4 regions of the Pseudacidovorax sp. 1753 genome follow, and region 1 is predicted to be linked to each of the others. Evidence: predicted binding sites of a transcription regulator. Region 1 holds the regulator's gene; each other region holds the start of a gene.
The links. The regulator sigma-54, encoded in region 1, starts transcription at its own class of promoters, with help from an activator protein. The targets are predictions, from matches to a motif close to TGGCANGNAANCTGCTTT.
Positions count from the first base shown of each region.

Region 2: nifE (nitrogenase iron-molybdenum cofactor biosynthesis protein NifE) is a predicted target of sigma-54. The motif match lies at 1,534-1,551, and genes of this name have one in related genera.
Region 3: nirB (nitrite reductase large subunit NirB) is a predicted target of sigma-54. The motif match lies at 1,810-1,827, and genes of this name have one in related genera.
Region 4: nifH (nitrogenase iron protein) is a predicted target of sigma-54. The motif match lies at 1,808-1,825, and genes of this name have one in related genera.

Region 1 is NZ_JBEPKY010000011.1:238,311-242,518, forward strand. Features, by position in the region: gene ABIC63_RS15900 (THUMP domain-containing class I SAM-dependent RNA methyltransferase) at 1-1,239, opposite strand, end outside; gene ABIC63_RS15905 (RNA polymerase factor sigma-54) at 1,340-2,932, opposite strand; gene lptB (LPS export ABC transporter ATP-binding protein) at 3,015-3,791, opposite strand; gene lptA (lipopolysaccharide transport periplasmic protein LptA) at 3,788-4,208, opposite strand, start outside.
Region 2 is NZ_JBEPKY010000008.1:190,316-194,523, forward strand. Features, by position in the region: gene ABIC63_RS12020 (TonB-dependent receptor) at 1-1,316, opposite strand, end outside; gene nifE (nitrogenase iron-molybdenum cofactor biosynthesis protein NifE) at 1,589-3,151, shown strand; gene nifN (nitrogenase iron-molybdenum cofactor biosynthesis protein NifN) at 3,163-4,208, shown strand, end outside.
Region 3 is NZ_JBEPKY010000018.1:13,312-17,519, forward strand. Features, by position in the region: gene nirB (nitrite reductase large subunit NirB) at 1-1,594, opposite strand, end outside; gene pobA (4-hydroxybenzoate 3-monooxygenase) at 1,938-3,110, opposite strand; gene ABIC63_RS21365 (helix-turn-helix domain-containing protein) at 3,229-4,155, shown strand.
Region 4 is NZ_JBEPKY010000008.1:178,053-182,260, reverse strand. Features, by position in the region: gene nifD (nitrogenase molybdenum-iron protein alpha chain) at 1-711, opposite strand, end outside; gene nifH (nitrogenase iron protein) at 788-1,669, opposite strand; gene ABIC63_RS11970 (group II truncated hemoglobin) at 2,055-2,519, shown strand; gene ABIC63_RS11965 (hypothetical protein) at 2,516-3,124, shown strand; gene ABIC63_RS11960 (ankyrin repeat domain-containing protein) at 3,142-3,672, shown strand; gene ABIC63_RS11955 (nitroreductase family protein) at 3,703-4,208, shown strand, end outside.

The DNA of each region.
Region 1 (4,208 bases):
CACCATGTCGAAGCGCAGCAGCCGGCATTCGATGGGGCCGTTCCACATCGGCACGCGGCGCGACTCCTTCAGGCGCATGCGCTGCGGCAGCTTCATGTCGGGCGTGAGCACCCAGGCCGTCCAGCCCGCGAAATTGCGCTTCCAGTGCGTGGCCAGTTGCGGGAAGAAGTCATCGCCGCCGTCGGCGCCCGATTCGGTCTGCGCCACCTCGCGCCCGCCCGGCCCGCGCCGCCCCGCGTTGGCGCCGGCGACGCCGCCCACGGCGATGCGCTCGCCATACGGCGGGTTGAGCAGGATCACGCCGCCGCCCTCGACCGGGGGCATGCGCTGCAGCGCGTCACCGCCGCGCAGTTGCAGCCGGTCGGCCACGCCGGCGCGCTCGGCATTGCGCTGCGCGAAGTCGACCATGCGGTGCGACACGTCGCTGCCAAAGACCCGCACCGAGCCCGCAGCGCGCGCGTCGGCGGGAGCCAGCGCCTCCTCGCGCATCGCGCGCCAGAGTTCGGCGCGGTGCAGCAGCAGCGCCTCGAAGCCGAAGCGCCGCGAGGCACCGGCCGGCACGCCGGCGGCCAGGAGCGCGGCCTCGATGGGAATGGTGCCGCTGCCACAGCAGGGGTCGTACAGCGGCTGCTCGGAAACCACACCGGTTTCCGGATCCCACCAGCCGCTGGCGGCCAGCATGGCCGCGGCCAGGGTCTCCTTGAGCGGAGCGTCGCCCTTGTCCACGCGCCAGCCGCGCTTGAACAGCGGCTCGCCGCTGGTGTCGATGTAGAGCGTGACCTCTTCGGCTGTCAGGTGGGCGAAGACGCGCACATCGGGAAAGCGCGTCTCCACGCTGGGCCGCACGCCGCCGGCGCGGGCGCGGAAGCGGTCGGCGATGGCGTCCTTGATCTTGAGCGTGGCGAAGTTGAGGCTCTGGAGCGGGCTGCCCTGCGCCGTGAGCTCGACCTTGAAGGTCTGGCGCGGCTGGAACCACATCTCCCAGGCGATGCCCGAGGCGGCTTCGTACAGGTCGGCCTCGCTGCGATAGGGCCGGTGCGCCAGCTGCACCAGCACCCGCTGCGCCAGCCGGCTCTTGAGGTTGAGCGCCTGCACGTCGCGCCAGGCGCCCATCACCCGCACACCGCCGCGCAGCACCCGCAGGTCGTCGCCGCTGCGGCCAGTGATGGCATGCACCTCGGCGGCCAGGAGGTCTTCCACGCCGGCGGCGCAGGGCAGAAAAAGGATCAGTTCGTTCACGGCTTCGTCGTCCGAAAAAATGAGGTGGCCGGCCACCGCGATTCGCCGGCACGCCGATCGGAAGCCCCGGCCCGCGTGCAGGCCAGGAACAAGGCGGCTCCTAGAGCGCCTTGCGCAGGTTGGCCGGCGCGATGCGCAGCGCCTCACGGTACTTGGCCACCGTGCGGCGGGCGCATTCGATGCCCTGCTCCTTGAGCATGTCCGAGATCTGGCTGTCCGACAGCGGCTTCTTGACGTTCTCCGAGCCGACGAACTGCTTGATCAGCGCCCGCACGGCCGTGCTGGACGCATTGCCGCCGGTCTCGGTGCCCAGGGCAGAGCCGAAGAAGTACTTCAGCTCCACCGTACCGAAGGGCGTGGACATGTACTTGGCGGTGGTCACCCGGCTGATGGTCGACTCGTGCAGGCCCAGTTCGTCGGCGATCTCGCGCAGCACCAGCGGGCGCATGGCCAGCTCGCCGTGGATGAAGAAGTTCTTCTGCCGCTCCACGATGGCGTTGGACACGCGCAGGATGGTGTCGAAGCGCTGCTGGATGTTCTTGATGAACCAGCGCGCCTCCTGCAACCGCTGGCTCAGGGCCTGGCTGCCCTCGCCCTTGTGCGACTTGAGCGCGCCGGCATAGATGTCGTGCACGCGCAGCCGCGGCATCACGTCGGGGTTGAGCTGCACGCGGAACTTGATGTTGCTGCCGCGCCCGCTGCGGGTGACGATGACGTCGGGCACGATCACGTGCCGCTCCACATCGACGAAGCGCCGCCCGGGCTTGGGCTCCAGCCGCGCGATCAGTTGCGACGCCTGGCGCACCAGGTCCTCGTTGCTGCGGGTGAGCACGGCCAGGCGCTTGAAGTCGCGCTTGGCCAGAAGGTCCATGGGCTGCTTGCAGATGGCCAGGGCGACCTTGCGGACCTGGTCTTCCTCGTCGCTGTCGTCCGCGTCGGCGCCGGCGCGCAGCTGGATGGCCAGGCATTCGCCCAGGTCGCGCGCGCCCACGCCCAGCGGGTCCAGGCTCTGCAGCAGGCCCAGCGCCACCTGGAAGTGGTGGATCAGCTCGTCGAACTCGTCGTTGTCGTCGCCGGCCAGGGCCGAGGCCAGGGCCGGGAGCGAATCCTCCAGGTAGCCGTCGTCGTTGAGCGATTCGATCAGGAAGCGCAGCGCGGCCGAGTCCTCGGGCGTGAGGCGCAGCGACAGCGCCTGGCGGTGCAGGTGGGCCTGCAGCGACTCCTGGCTGCGCGCCAGCTCGGTGGCGTCGGCGCGCTCGTCGTCGTCCTGGCTGCTGCTGTTGTTGCGCGCCGGGGCGTCGCCGCCCCATTCGCTGTCGTCGGGCGAGAACTCCACGGTGCCGTCGCCGTCCCAGTCGGGCTCGGCGTCGACGCTCTCGGTGGCGGGCGCGTCGGCCTCTGCCACGGCGGTGTCGCTGCTGCTGCTCGACGTGCTGCTGGCGCTGGCCGTGGCGGCGTAGTCGGTGCCGTCCTCGCGCTCGTCGCGGGGCACGGGGGCGTCGGCCGCCTCCAGGCCGAACTCCTCGCGCGGCGCCTCCTCGGCCAGACGCTCCAGGAAGGGGTTGTCGTCGAGCATCTGCTCGACCTCCTGGCTCAGCTCCAGCGTCGAGAGCTGCAGCAGCCGGATCGACTGCTGCAGCTGCGGCGTGAGCGCCAGATGCTGCGAGACGCGCAGCGACAGGCCCTGCTTCATGGACGGCCTCCCACGGTGTGCGCGGCCACGGGCAGGATGGGAGGGGCGCCGGAAGGACGGAACGCGGAAACAGGCACCCTGGCTACATCCGGAAGTGTTCGCCCAGGTACACGCGGCGCACCTCGGCGTTGTCGACGATCTCGGAGGGCGTGCCCTGCGCCAGCACCTGGCCGTCGCTGATGATGAAGGCGTGGTCGCAGATGCCCAGCGTCTCGCGCACGTTGTGGTCGGTAATCAGCACGCCGATGCCGCGCTCCTTGAGGAAGCTGATGATCCGCTGGATCTCGATCACGGCGATGGGGTCGATGCCGGCGAAGGGCTCGTCCAGCAGGATGAAGCGCGGCTGCGTGGCCAGCGCGCGGGCGATCTCCACGCGACGCCGCTCGCCGCCCGACAGCGCCAGCGCCGGCGAGTCGCGCAGGTGGTCGACGCGCAGGTCGGCCAGCAGCTCGGACAGGCGCTGCTCGATGCGATCGCGCGAGAGGGGCGCCATGCGACCGCGGGCGTCGGGCTCCTCCTGCAGCTCGAGCACGGCGCGCACGTTCTCCTGCACCGTCAGCTTGCGGAAGATCGACGCCTCCTGCGGCAGGTACGACAGGCCCATGCGCGCCCGGCGGTGGATGGGCATGTGCTCCACGGCCTCGCCGTCGATGCTGATCTGGCCAGCATCGGCCCGCACCAGGCCGACGATCATGTAGAAGGACGTGGTCTTGCCGGCGCCGTTGGGGCCCAGCAGGCCGACGACCTCGCCCTTCTGCACGTCGAGCGAGACGTTCTTGACCACCTTGCGGCTGCCGTAGCTCTTCTGCAGGCCACGCGCCTGCAGCCGGCTGCCGCCCGCCGGCACCGCGACGCTCACCGGCTGCCCCCGTTCTGGCCCGACAGCGAGCCGCTCTGGCGCAGCGGCGCGCCGGTGCGCGGGCCGGGGGCCGGCACCTGCGTGGGCTCGGTGCTGCGCGGCGACAGGATGGCCCGCACGCGGCCGCCCGGCTGCTGGGTGCCGCCCGGCGGCGGCGGGGCGCCATTGACGGTGAAGGTGTCGTTGGTCTGGTTGTAGGTGATCAGCGGGCCGGAGGTCTCGTCGGTGACGGTGGTGCCGGTCAGCCGGCGCATGACGGCGCGACGGATGAACTTGACGGTGTCGGCGCGGCCGTCGTACTCGATGACCTCGCCCTCGCCCTCGATCCACTCGTCGTTGCCGCCATCGCGGCGCTGCTTGAAGTAGCCGCGCTGGCCCGGGTCGGCGGTGACCACGCCGTACTGGTAGCCCTCCGGG
Region 2 (4,208 bases), on a different contig from region 1:
GTGGGCGAGAGGCCGGGGTCGGCCAGATAGACGGGCTGGCCGAAGCTGACCGGCGTGCTCGTCAGCGTGGTCCAGCCACCGGCGGACGAGCGGTAGTTGGTGGCGGTGGTGCGGTCGGCCGACCAGCCGGCGGTCAGGGTGTGCTGCACCGGCCCGGTGGCGAAGCGCCAGTCCGCATAGGCATAGGCGCCCTGGTTGAGGTAGTCGGGGTATTCCCAGGCGCTGGTCTGTACCCGGTAGTTGCCGTTGCCGCCGGCGATGAAGGTGTTGTTGGCCACCACCAGGTCGGAGCGGCTGGTGCGGCGGGCCACCCCCGCACGCAGCACCACGCTGTCGCCCAGCTGCCAGCGCACGCGGCTGGCGACATGGTCCTGCGCGGTGTCGGTCAGCGTGAAGGGCTGGCCGTAGAAGTTGCTGCGGGCAAGGTCGGCCGCGGGATAGCTGGCGCCCGTGGCGGCGCTCCAGTAGGCCTCGCTGCCGCGCATGCGGTAGACGCTGCGCGAGGCGTCGAACTGCACCTGCAGCCGGTCGCTCAGGTTCCAGTCGAGGGCGCCGCTGACCAGGCCGCGCCGGATCGACTGGTGGTCGGTGGCGGTGTCGCCGTCCTGGCCGACGACGTTCAGCCGGTAGGCCAGCTTGCCGCCATCGTCGATGCGGCCGCCGAAGTCGCCATGCAGGTAGCCGTTGCTGCCCTCGGTCACGCCCGCCGTCACGCTGCGCAGGGGCTCGTAGGTGGGCCGCTTGAGCACGTAGTTGAGCGTGCCGCCCACGTTGCCGGCGCCCCACAGGAAGCCGGAGAGGCCGGTGAGCACCTCCAGCCGCTCCTTGTCCTCCATGTCGACGCTGACCATGTTGGTGTTGGGCATGCCGTCGATGCGCTTGGTGGCGCCCAGGCTGAAGCCGCGCACCGTCACACCCGTGAAGAAGCGCGACTGCGGCGTGGTGAGCTGGGTGACGGGGTTGATGCGCAGCACATCGTCGGGCTTGGTGGCCTGCAGGTTCTCCATCAATGCCTGCGGCACCACGTGCACGGAGTAGGGCGTATCGAGCAGCGGTCGGGCGTCCAGCGGACCGATCTGTGCGGCGGTGCGCGCCCGGTAGCCGCTGGCGGCCGAGCCGTCCTGCTGCAGGTCGGGCACCCGTTGGTCCTCCACCTGCACCGCGGGCAACTGCGTATCGGCGGCGGTGGCGGCCTGGGCCCATGCCGGCAGGGGGCCGGCGAGCGCCGCGGCCAGCGGCCAGGCGGTGCGGGGCGTGGAACGGGGAAGGGCGCGCTTGCGCCGCGGCGACGGGTGGCGGGAGGGCAGGGTAGGCACAGCCGGACTCCAGGAGCAGGAGATGCGCGGCTGGCAGCGGCTGGCTGGCGCGGGATGCGGGCCCGGAAGGGCCTCGCGGAAGGCGCGGATTATAGGAACCGGCCCGTGTGTCACATGCCGGCAGCGCGAATGTCGCGATTGCTTCAAACCTGCCACAGGCGGCGCTGAAGACAGGCGCGATTGCCGCTTCTGCGTTGGCTTTCCAACGCATTGCGGCTGGCACCGAACCTGCAATGAAGGCCTCACCCACGCCACGTGCAAGGAGCCTCCCGATGTCCCCCTCGCTCAAAGCCAAGATCGCCCAGGTGTTCGACGAGCCCGGTTGCGACAAGAACCAGGCCAAGGGCGCCAAGGAAAAGAAGAAGGGCTGCACCAAGCAGCTGTCGCCCGGCGCGGCGGCTGGCGGCTGCGCCTTCGATGGCGCCAAGATCGCGCTGCAGCCCATCGTGGACGTGGCGCACCTCGTGCACGGCCCCATCGCCTGCGAAGGCAACTCCTGGGACAACCGGCACAGCGCCAGCAGCGGCTCGCAGCTCTACCGCACCGGCTTCACCACCGACATCAACGAGCTGGACGTGATCTACGGCGGCGAGAAGCGCCTGTTCAAGAGCGTGCGCGAGATCATCGAGAAGTACGACCCGCCCGCGGTCTTCGTCTACCAGACCTGCGTCACGGCGCTGATCGGCGACGACATCGAGGCCGTGTGCAAGCGCGCCAGCGAGAAGTTCGGCAAGCCGGTGATTCCGGTCAACTCGCCCGGCTTCGCGGGGCCCAAGAACCTGGGCAACAAGCTGGGCGGCGAGTCGGTGCTGGACTATGTGATCGGCACGCGCGAGCCCGAGTACACGACTCCCTACGACATCAACATCATCGGCGAGTACAACCTGGTGGGCGAGCTGTGGCAGACCAAGCCGCTGCTCGATGCGCTGGGCGTGCGCGTGCTCTCGTGCATCTCGGGCGACGGCCGCTACAACGAGATCGCCAGCAGCCACCGCGCCAAGGTGAACATGATGGTGTGCTCCAAGTCGATGATCAACATCGCCACCCGCATGGAGCAGCGCTGGGGCATCCCGTACTTCGAAGGCTCGTTCTACGGCATTTCGGACATGAGCGAGACGCTGCGCAACATCGCGCGGCTGCTGGTGCGCCAGGGCGCGCCCGAAGACCTGATCGAGCGCACCGAGCGGCTGATCGAGGTCGAGGAAGCCCGCGCCTGGAAGCGCATCGCCGCCTACCGCGAGCGCCTGGCCGGCAAACGGGCGCTGCTGATCACCGGCGGCGTGAAGTCGTGGTCGGTGGTGTCGGCCCTGCAGGAGGCGGGGATCGAGGTGGTGGGCACCAGCATCAAGAAGTCGACCAAGGAAGACAAGGAGAAGATCAAGGAGATCATGGGTGACGACGCCCACATGATCGACGACATGACACCGCGGCAGATGTACACCATGCTGCGCGATGCCAAGGCCGACATCATGCTGTCGGGCGGGCGCTCGCAGTTCGTGGCGCTCAAGGCCCGCATGCCCTGGCTGGACATCAACCAGGAGCGCTACTACCCCTATGGCGGCTACGAGGGCATGGTGGAGCTGGTGCACCAGGTGGACCGCGCGCTCTCCAACCCCGTGTGGCAACAGGTGCGCATTCCCGCGCCCTGGGGCGACGACGGCGAGAGCCTGGGTGCCGTGACCGCGGGCACGCCGGTGCCGGCGCCTGCACCCATCCCGCCGCAGGCGCCGCAGCCCGCCGCCCTGGCCGACTGCGCGCCCCTGCCGGGCCTGGCCTTCCTGGCCGACGTGGCGCGCAGCGCCATGGGCCTGACCCTCGACGAAATGCCCGCCTGAGGAGCCGCACCATGGCCGAAGTCGTCGAATCCAGGAAAGCCTGCGCGGTCAATCCGCTCAAGATGAGCCAGCCGCTGGGGGCGAGCTTCGCCTTCATGGGGCTGGATGCCTGCATGCCCGTGATGCACGGCTCGCAGGGCTGCACCTCCTTCGGGCTGGTGCTGCTGGTGCGGCACTTCAAGGAAGCCATTCCGCTGCAGACCACCGCGATGAACGAGGTGACCACCATCCTCGGCGGCTACGAGAACATCGAGTCCGCGCTGATGAACATCCACCAGCGCGCGGCGCCGCGCATCATCGCCATCTGCTCCACGGGCCTCACCGAGACCAAGGGCGACGACGTGGAGGGCTTCCTCGCCATCGTGCGCCAGCGCAAGCCCGAGCTGGCCGGCACCGAGATCGTCTACGTCTCCACGCCCGACTACGTGGGCGCCTTCGAGGACGGCTACCGCCACGCCGTCGCCGGCATCGTGCGGGCGATGGTCAAGCCGCTGCCCACGGTGGCCGCGCAGCTCACGCTGCTGCCGGGCAGCCATCTCTCGCCGGCGGACATCGACGAGCTGCGCGAGATCGTCGAGGCCTTCGGCCTCACGGCCGTGGTGCTGCCCGACCTCTCGGGTTCGCTCGACGGGCACATCGCGCCCGACTGGCGCGGCACCACGCTGGGCGGCACGACGGTGGAAGAGATCCGCGCCGCGGGCGCCTCGGCCTTCACGCTGGCGGTGGGCGAGCAGATGCGCGATGCCGCCCAGGCACTGCAGGACATCGCCGGCACGCCCTTCGAGGTCTACGAGCGACTCACGGGCCTGGCCTGCAACGACCGCCTGATGCAGCGGCTGGCGCAGATCAGCGGACGTCCCGTGCCGGCCAAATACCGCCGCCAGCGCAGCCAGCTGCTGGACGCGATGCTCGACGGCCACTTCTATACCGGCGGCACCAAGGTGGCGATCGGCGCCGAGCCCGACCTGCTGCTCGCCGTGGGCAGCCTGCTGCATGAGATGGGCGCCGAGCTGAAGGTGTGCGTCAGCACCACGCCCTCGGCCGCGCACGCGCTGCT
Region 3 (4,208 bases), on a different contig from region 1:
AGCACGAGGCCAGGATGCTGGCCGCGGTCGGCTTGCAGATGTCGCAGCCCAGGCCGTTGCCGTGCTTGGCCAGCAGTTCGTCGAAGGTCTTGATGCCGCCCACGCGCACCAGGTGGTACAGCTCCTGCCGCGAATGCGGGAAGTGCTCGCACAGGTGATTGTTGACGGCCAGGCCGCGGCGGCTCATCTCGGCCTTCATCACCTGCGTGACCAGCGGCACGCAGCCGCCGCAGGTGGCGCCGGCCTTGGTGCAGGCCTTGAGCTGGCCGATGGTGCAGGCGCCTTCGCCCACCGCGGCGCAGATCTGGCCCTTGCTCACGTTGTTGCAGGAGCAGATCTGCGCCGTGTCCGGCAGTGCGTCTACGCCCAGCCCCGGCTTGGCCTGGCCGTCGCTGGAGGGCAGGATCAGGAACTCGGGCGATTCGGGCAGGGCGATGCCATTGAGCGCCATCTGCAGCAGCGTGCCGTACTCGTCGGCATTGCCCACGAGCACGGCGCCCAGCAGCTTGGTGCCGTCGGCGCTCACCACGATCTTCTTGTAGACCTGCTTGATCTCGTCCACGTACTGGAAGCTGCGCGCGCCCGGCGTGCGACCGTGGGCATCGCCGATGCTGGCCACGTCCACGCCCATCAGCTTGAGCTTGGTGCTCATGTCGGCACCAGCGAAGGCGGCCTCGGCCTCGCCGGCCAGATGGCGCGCGGCGACGCGGGCCATCTCGTAGCCGGGCGCGACCAGGCCATAGAGCTGCTCGTTCCAGGAGGCGCATTCGCCGATGGCGTAGATGTTTCGGTCGGCGCTGCGGCAGTGGGCGTCCACGGCGACGCCGCCGCGCGGCCCGACGGCCAGCGCGCTTTGGCGGGCGAGGGCGTCCTGTGGCCGGATGCCGGCAGAGAACACGATCATGTCGGTCTCCAGCCAGGTGCCATCCGAAAAGACCATGCGGTGCCGGGCGGTAGCGCCGTCGGTGATCTCCACCGTGTTGCGGCCGGTGTGCACCTGCACGCCCAACGCCTCGATCTTGCTGCGCAGCACGCGGCCCCCGCCTTCGTCCACCTGCACCGCCATCAGTCGCGGGGCGAACTCGACGACATGGGTTTCCAGGCCGAGGTCGCGCAGCGCCTTGGCGCATTCCAGGCCCAGCAGGCCGCCGCCCACCACCACGCCGGTCTTCGACTTGGCGCCGGAGGCCTTCATGCCCTCCAGGTCCTCGATGGTGCGGTAGACATGGCAGTGTGGCCGTTCGCGGCCCGGCACCGGCGGCACGAAGGGCACCGAGCCGGTGGCCAGCACCAGCTTGTCGTAGGGCAGCACTTCGCCATCGGCGGTGGTGACCGTGTTGTTGCGCCGCTCGATGGCCACCGCGCGGGTGCCCAGGCGCAACGAGAAGCCGCTGCGCTCGAAGAAGCCGGCTTCGACCAGTGACAGCTGCTCAGCCGTCTTGCCGCTGAAGAACTCGGACAGGTGCACGCGGTCGTAGGCCGGTCGCGGCTCTTCGCACAGCACGGTGACTTCGGCCTCGGCGAGGGGTGAGCTGGCGAGCTCTTCGAGGAACTTGTGGCCGACCATGCCGTGGCCAACAACGATGATTTTCATGAGGGGGTCCTGCGCGCACCCTGCGGGGGCGGGAGGATCGCCCTGGCCAGCCACCGAAGTGCCGGACGAGGCGCCGCCGCCAGAGCGAGGTGCAGATCGTGTGGGAACAACCGTGCAGCAGGCGCCGACAGTGGCACCGCTTGCGCGGGGTTCCGCCGACATTGGCGGGGGCGCTGGAGCCGCAACGGCGGCATTGCCGGGGCTCCGGCTCAGTTCACGCAAGCTCCGTGCCAAAGAAAAAGCCCCCGATGACGGGGGCTTGGCGCTTGCGGCGGGCTTGGATGCCCCGCCGTGGGTCGCGCGGCGCACCAAGCTGGGTGAAGCCGGACGTCGAAGCTGCGCGCTAGAAAGGCAGGCCGACGTAGTTCTCCGCCAGCACGCCCTTGGCGCGCTCCGAGGAGAGCAGGTAGTCCAGCTCCGTGCGCTGCAGCGCGATGTCGTAGCCGCTGTTCTGCGGGAAGGTGTGAAGCATCGTCGTCATCCACCACGAGAAGCGCTGCGCCTTCCACACGCGCGCCAGGGCCTTGGCCGAATACTGGTCGAGGCCGCTGGAGTCGCCCTTGAGGTAGTGGTCCACCATCGCGTGATAGAGGTAGTGGATGTCGGACGCGGCGGTGTTCAGGCCGCGTGCGCCCGTGGGCGGCACGATGTGGGCGGCGTCGCCGGCCAGGAAGAGCCGGCCCCAGCGCATCGGCTCGGCCACGAAGGAGCGCAGCGGGGCGATGGACTTCTCGATGGAGGGCCCGGTCTGCAGGCGCCCCGCCACCTCGGCCGGCAGGCGGCGCTGCAGCTCCGCCCAGAAGAGTTCGTCGCTCCAGGTCTCGACCGTGTCGGTCAGCGGCACCTGGATGTAGTAGCGGCTCAGCACCTGCGAGCGCATGGAGCACAGCGCGAAGCCGCGCTCGTGCCGCGCATAGATCAGCTCCGGCGAAACGGGCTTGGTGCGCGAGAGCACGCCCAGCCAGCCGAAGGGGTAGACCTTCTCGTACTCGCGCAGCACATCCGCCGGGATCGACTTGCGGCTGACGCCGTGGAAACCGTCCGCGCCGATGACGAAGTCGCAGTCGATGCGGGTCACCTCGTCGCCCTTGCGGTAGCTGACCCAGGGGGCGTCGGTGTCCAGATCGTGCGGCTGGACGTCCTGCGCGTCATGCACCACCTGGCCCTTCGCGCGGTCGCGCGCTTCGTACAGGTCGCGTGTCAGTTCGGTCTGGCCATAGACCACCACCGACTGACCGCCCGAATACTTGTGCAGGTCGATGCGATCCAGCTGGCCGTCGTGGGAGATGAAGAAGCCGTGGTGGATCTCGCCCTCGCGGTCCATGCGTTCGCCGCACTGGGCTTCGCGCATCAACTCGGCAAAGCCATGCTCCAGCACGCCAGCGCGGATGCGCGCCAGCACGTAGTCGCGGCTGTGCTTTTCGAGCACCACGTTGCGGATGCCCTTGAGATCGAGCAGTTGGGACAGCAGCAGGCCGGAAGGGCCACCGCCAATGATGCAGACCTGGGTTTTCATGGATGCAGTCTCCTGGTTGGAACGGTCGCCAGCCCTCGCCGGCTGGTCCGAATCTTGGCGCTGCATCGCCCCCGCCGGAATGGATCGAACGCGTCCGGACTTGTACGATTCGAACATCATGCATGCCCCCGGCGCCAAGGCTCCCGCCATCCGTTCCTATGCGCTCTTCGGCGAGGCGGGCGACCTGCCCGACGTGCTGCACTGCGAGACCATCGCCGCCCGCTCCGTCCTGCACGACTGGGAACTGGCCCGCCATCGCCACCATCGGCTGCACCAGCTGCTGTGGTTGCAGGAAGGGCAGGGCACGGCCTGGCTGGAAGCCGGCCCGGCGCCGCTGGGCCGCCACACGCTGGTGAACGTGCCGACCGGCGAGGTCCACGCCTTTGCCTTCTCTCCAGGCACGCAGGGCTGGGTTGTGAGCCTGCCGGACGAACTGGTGGACGCCCAACTGGCTGCGATTCCCGAGGCGCGTTCGTTGCTCTCGCGCGCCTCGGCCCAGACCGTGGACGAGGCCAGCACAGCCACGCTCGGCACGCTGCTGGCCGCGCTCACCGAGGCCTTCGTGGCGCCCATGCATCCCGCGCGCGCCCTGGTGCTGCGGGGCCTGGGTACCGCCGTGCTCGGTCTGGCGGCCCAGGCGCTGGGCGTGGCGCAGGCCGAGGCGGTGGACTTGGCTGGATCGCGCCTGCTGCGGCGCTTCGAATCCTTGCTCGAACGGCATTTCGCCTCTGGTTGGCGGGTGAGTGACTACGCGGCCGCGCTGGCCGTCACGCCGACCCATCTGAGCCGCGTGGCCCGCGCTGCCACGGGCCTGCCCATCTCCCGTCTGGTCGACGCCCGGCGCATGCGCGAAGCCCGGCGCCACCTGGCCTACACCACGGCCAGCGTGACCGCCGTGGGAGAGGCCTTGGGCTTCGACGATCCGGCGCATTTCAGCCGCGTCTTCGCGCGCACCTGCGGCTGCTCGCCGCGGGAGTTCCGGGCTCGCGTGAGCCAGCCGGCCACGGTCGGTGAGGCGGCTGCCCCCACGACGCCAGTGGCGTAGGCACGGGTCAAAAAGAAAAGGGCGCCAGAGGCGCCCACCGAAGGTCCGAGGTA
Region 4 (4,208 bases), on a different contig from region 1:
GCCGCCGATGTTGTAGTCGCCGATGATGGCCACGTCGTAGGGCGTGGAGACGAATTCGGGCCGCTTGTTCGGGTCGACCTTGTCGAACACCCAGTCGCGGATGGCGTCGTTGGCCAGGTGGTGGCCCAGCGACTGGCTCACGCCGCGGAAGCCCTCGCAGCGCACGGGCACGATGGTGTGGCCTTCGTACTCCTTGCTCTTCTTCTTGCTGACGGCCTCGATGTCGTCGCCGATCAGGCCGATGGGGCATTCGGACTGGATGGAGATGCCCTTGTTCAGCGGGAACAGCGCCTGGATCTCGTCGATGATCTTGTCGAGCTTCTTGTCGCCGCCGAAGACGATGTCCTTCTCCTGGAAGTCGGAGGTGAACTGCATCGTGACGAAGGTGTCCACGCCGGTGACGCCGATGTAGTAGTTGCGGCGCGCGGCCCAGCTGTACTGGCCGCAGCCCACCGGGCCGTGGCTGATGTGGATCATGTCCTTGATCGGGCCCCAGACCACGCCCTTGGAGCCGGCGTAGGCGCAGCCGCGGATGGTCATCACGCCCGGCAGGGATTTGATGTTGGACTTCACGCCGCAGTCGGGCTTGCCTTCTTCGAAGGTGCCCAGGTGCTTGGCGCGCCGCTTGGCCATCTTCTCGGGATAGGCCTTCAGCACTTCATCGATCAGGGCCTTGTTCGCGGCCTTGCGCTCTTCAACGGTGGCGGTCATGGGGGATGCTCCGTAAGGATGGGAAGGGGGCGGCGCCGGGCCCCGCCGCGCGGGGCCCGGGCTTGCACGCCTGGAATCAGGCGGCCAGTTCGGCCGCGGCCTTGCCGACCTGCGACTCGTCGATCTGCTTCATGATCCCGTGCTCCATCAGCAGGTCTTCCAGCTGGTCCATGGTGATGGGCGTGGGGATGGTGCCGTTGCCGGCGTTGTTGTGGACCTTGCGGGCCAGCTGGCGGTATTCCTCGGCCTGCTTGGACTCGGGTGCGTACTCGATCACCGTCATGCGGCGCAGCTCGGCGTGCTGCACGATGTTGTCGCGCGGCACGAAGTGGATGAGCCGGCTGCCCAGCATCTTGGCCAGCGACTCGGCCAGTTCCAGTTCCTTGTCGGTCTGGCGCTCGTTGCACACCAGGCCGCCCAGGCGCACGCCGCCGCTGTTGGCGTACTTCAGGATGCCCTTGGAGATGTTGTTGGCCGCGTACATGGCCATCATCTCGCCGGACATGACGATGTAGATCTCCTGCGCCTTGTTCTCGCGGATGGGCATGGCGAAACCGCCGCACACCACGTCGCCGAGCACGTCATAGGAGACGTAGTCCACGCCGTCATAGGCGCCGTTCTCTTCGAGGAAGTTGATCGAGGTGATCACGCCGCGGCCGGCGCAGCCGACGCCCGGCTCCGGGCCACCGGACTCCACGCAGCGGATGTCCTTGTAGCCGATCTTCATCACGTCCTCGAGCTCCAGGTCCTCCACCGAACCGGCTTCCGCCGCCAGCGAGAGGATGGTGTCCTGGGCCTTTGCGTGCAGGATCAGGCGGGTGGAGTCGGCCTTGGGGTCGCAGCCGACGATCAGGATCTTCTGGCCCAGCTCGGTGAGCGCGGCCAGCGTGTTCTGGGAGGTGGTGGACTTGCCGATGCCGCCCTTGCCGTAGAAGGCGATTTGCCGAAGTTTGGACATTGCGATTACTCCAGTGAGAGTGAAGGGTTGAAAGGTTGCGTTGCAGAAAGCCGCGCCCATGTCAGCCTGTCGTGGTCCTGCTGTAGCTCTTCTTGTCGGGGTCACGCATCGGCCGGACTTGTGTCCGCGCACCCCCTCTTCGCAGCTTCCATGCCATGCCCCTTCGACCGGCATGGAATCCCTCCGAAAGTCCACTCTCCAGAGGGAGAAAGGCCCATTCGCCCCCTGCGTCGGCGGCCGACGCGGGGCTTGTACGGTTCGCGACAAACCCTGCATCGCGCGTCGCGAACGGCGGCGTTGCGCCGCACACCGCCCAGCAGCCTGTCGCATTTGGCTGCCTTGTCGCGCGCCAGGGCGCTGGTACGCCGATTGCAGAACGCAGACCATGACCCCGTCCATTCCCACGGCCCCGTCGCCGCACAACACGCACTACGAGCGCCTGGGCGGCGATGCAGCCATCGCGCGGCTGGTGGAGGCCTTCTACCGCCACATGGACACCTGGCCCGGCGCGCGCGGCATCCGCGCGATGCACGAAGCCGACCTGACGGCCACCCGTGCCGTGCTGGTGCTGTATCTGCGCGAGTGGCTGGGCGGCCCCAAGGACTATTCCGCGCAGCGCGGCCATCCGCGGCTGCGCATGCGCCACGGCGGCTTCGCCATCGGCGCGGCCGAGCGCGACGCCTGGCTGGCCTGCATGCAGGCCGCCCTGCAGGCCGTGGGTGCCGACGCCGCGCTGCAGGCCGAGCTGATGGCCGCCTTCTTCAAGACCGCCGACTGGATGCGCAACACCGACACCCGGACCGCGCCCCAGCACCCCCTTTCTCTCACCACCCTCAAGGAAGCCCCATGACCGCCACGGCCACCCAGACCGAGATCCAGGACACCGCCTTCGCGCGCCTCGAAGCCGAAGGCCGCCTGCTGAACCCGGTGCTCAAGGCGCCCACCCACAAGCCGGGCCGCTTCGGCTTCCGCGGCGAACTGGCGCTGCGCTTCTCGGCCAAGCTGGCCGACGAGGCCCGCCCGCCCGAGCTGACCTGCGACCAGGTGATGGCCGTGGCCACCGCTGGCAGCACGCACCTGCCCTTCTTCTGCGGCTGGCTGCTGTCCTTCGAGTCGCTCAAGGACGTGGCCGAGACGCTGGGCGACACGCTCAGCGCCGGCGGCAAGTACTTCCTCTTCTGCGACAACATCGACCTGTCGAAGAAGTACCAGGTGCCCTACAAGGGCGCGATGTTCTACGTGCTGCCCATCCTGGAGAACACGGTCTACAACGAGATGCTCGAACTGCTCTACCTGGAGAAGGGCGATCTCAAGAAGAAGGACACCGCCGGCAAGCTCGACGCCGTGGCCGATGCCGCGCTGAAGTTCGACGTCACCTTCGACACCATCACCTACGCCGAGGGCCTGGAGTTGATGGGGCCGGTGCGCAACCCCAACGAGAACCGGCCGGTCTGAACCCGCACGGCACCGCCATGCCTGCCCCGCTTCCTGCCCACGGGCCCTGCGTCCTCGCGGACGAGGCGCCCATCGCCCGCCTGCATCCGCGGCGGGCCGGGTCTGCCTCCGTCGCTGCGCTGTCCAACTGGCTTGCGCAGCAGGGCTTTCCAGGCCCCTTCGCGCGCGCCGAGGACGGCGAGACCGCCCTCATGCGCGCCGCCTGGCAGGGCGACGCGTCGGCCACCGCCGCATTGCTGGGCCGCGGCGTGCCGGTGGACGCCGAGGACGACCAGGGCCGCACCGCCCTCTGGTATGCCTGCCTGCAGGGCTGGCCCGCCACCATCGTGCAGTTGCTGGAGGCCGGTGCCGACATCGACCACGCGGACGACGACGGCCTCACCTGCCTGATGCAGGCGGCCGCCAGTGGCCGCGCCGAGCTGATGGCCCTGCTGCGCCGGATGGGCGCCAGCGCCGTACCCTGCGCGCCCGATGGCCGCGCCGCGGCGGACATGGCGGCCGACCGCGCGCGCGAACTGCTGCGCCATGCGCGGCGCCTGAGCGCCTGAGCGCCCGAGAGCCCTGCGCGCGAGACCCCCATGCCCCTCCTGGCCTACCACGCGCGCACCAAGCACAGGCCGCAGCGCTACGCGGCCGGCCCCGAGACGCTGGACTGGGACGCGCAGCCCGACCCCTTCCGCCGCTATGCCGGCGCCCCGCAGGTGGCGCTGCCGCTGCCCGCGGCCCGGCGCCACACGCCCTGGGCCGCGCTCTTCGCGCCCGGCGCCCTCCCGCCCGCCGCCCCCACCCTGGAGAGCCTGGGCCTGCTCTTCGAGCTGAGCCTGGCGCTGTCGGCCTGGAAGCAGGCCGGCCCCGACCGCTGGGCCGTGCGTTGCACACCCTCCAGCGGCAACCTGCATCCCACCGAGGGCTACCTGCTGGCGCGCGGCGTGGCGGGCCTGCCCGACGGCCTGCACCACTACACCCCCGAGCTGCATGCGCTGGAGCAGCGCGCCAGCCTGGCCGCTGCGCCCGGCACGGCCCCCGCCCTTGCGGTGGGCCTGTCCTCCATCCACTGGCGCGAAGCCTGGAAGTACGGCGAGCG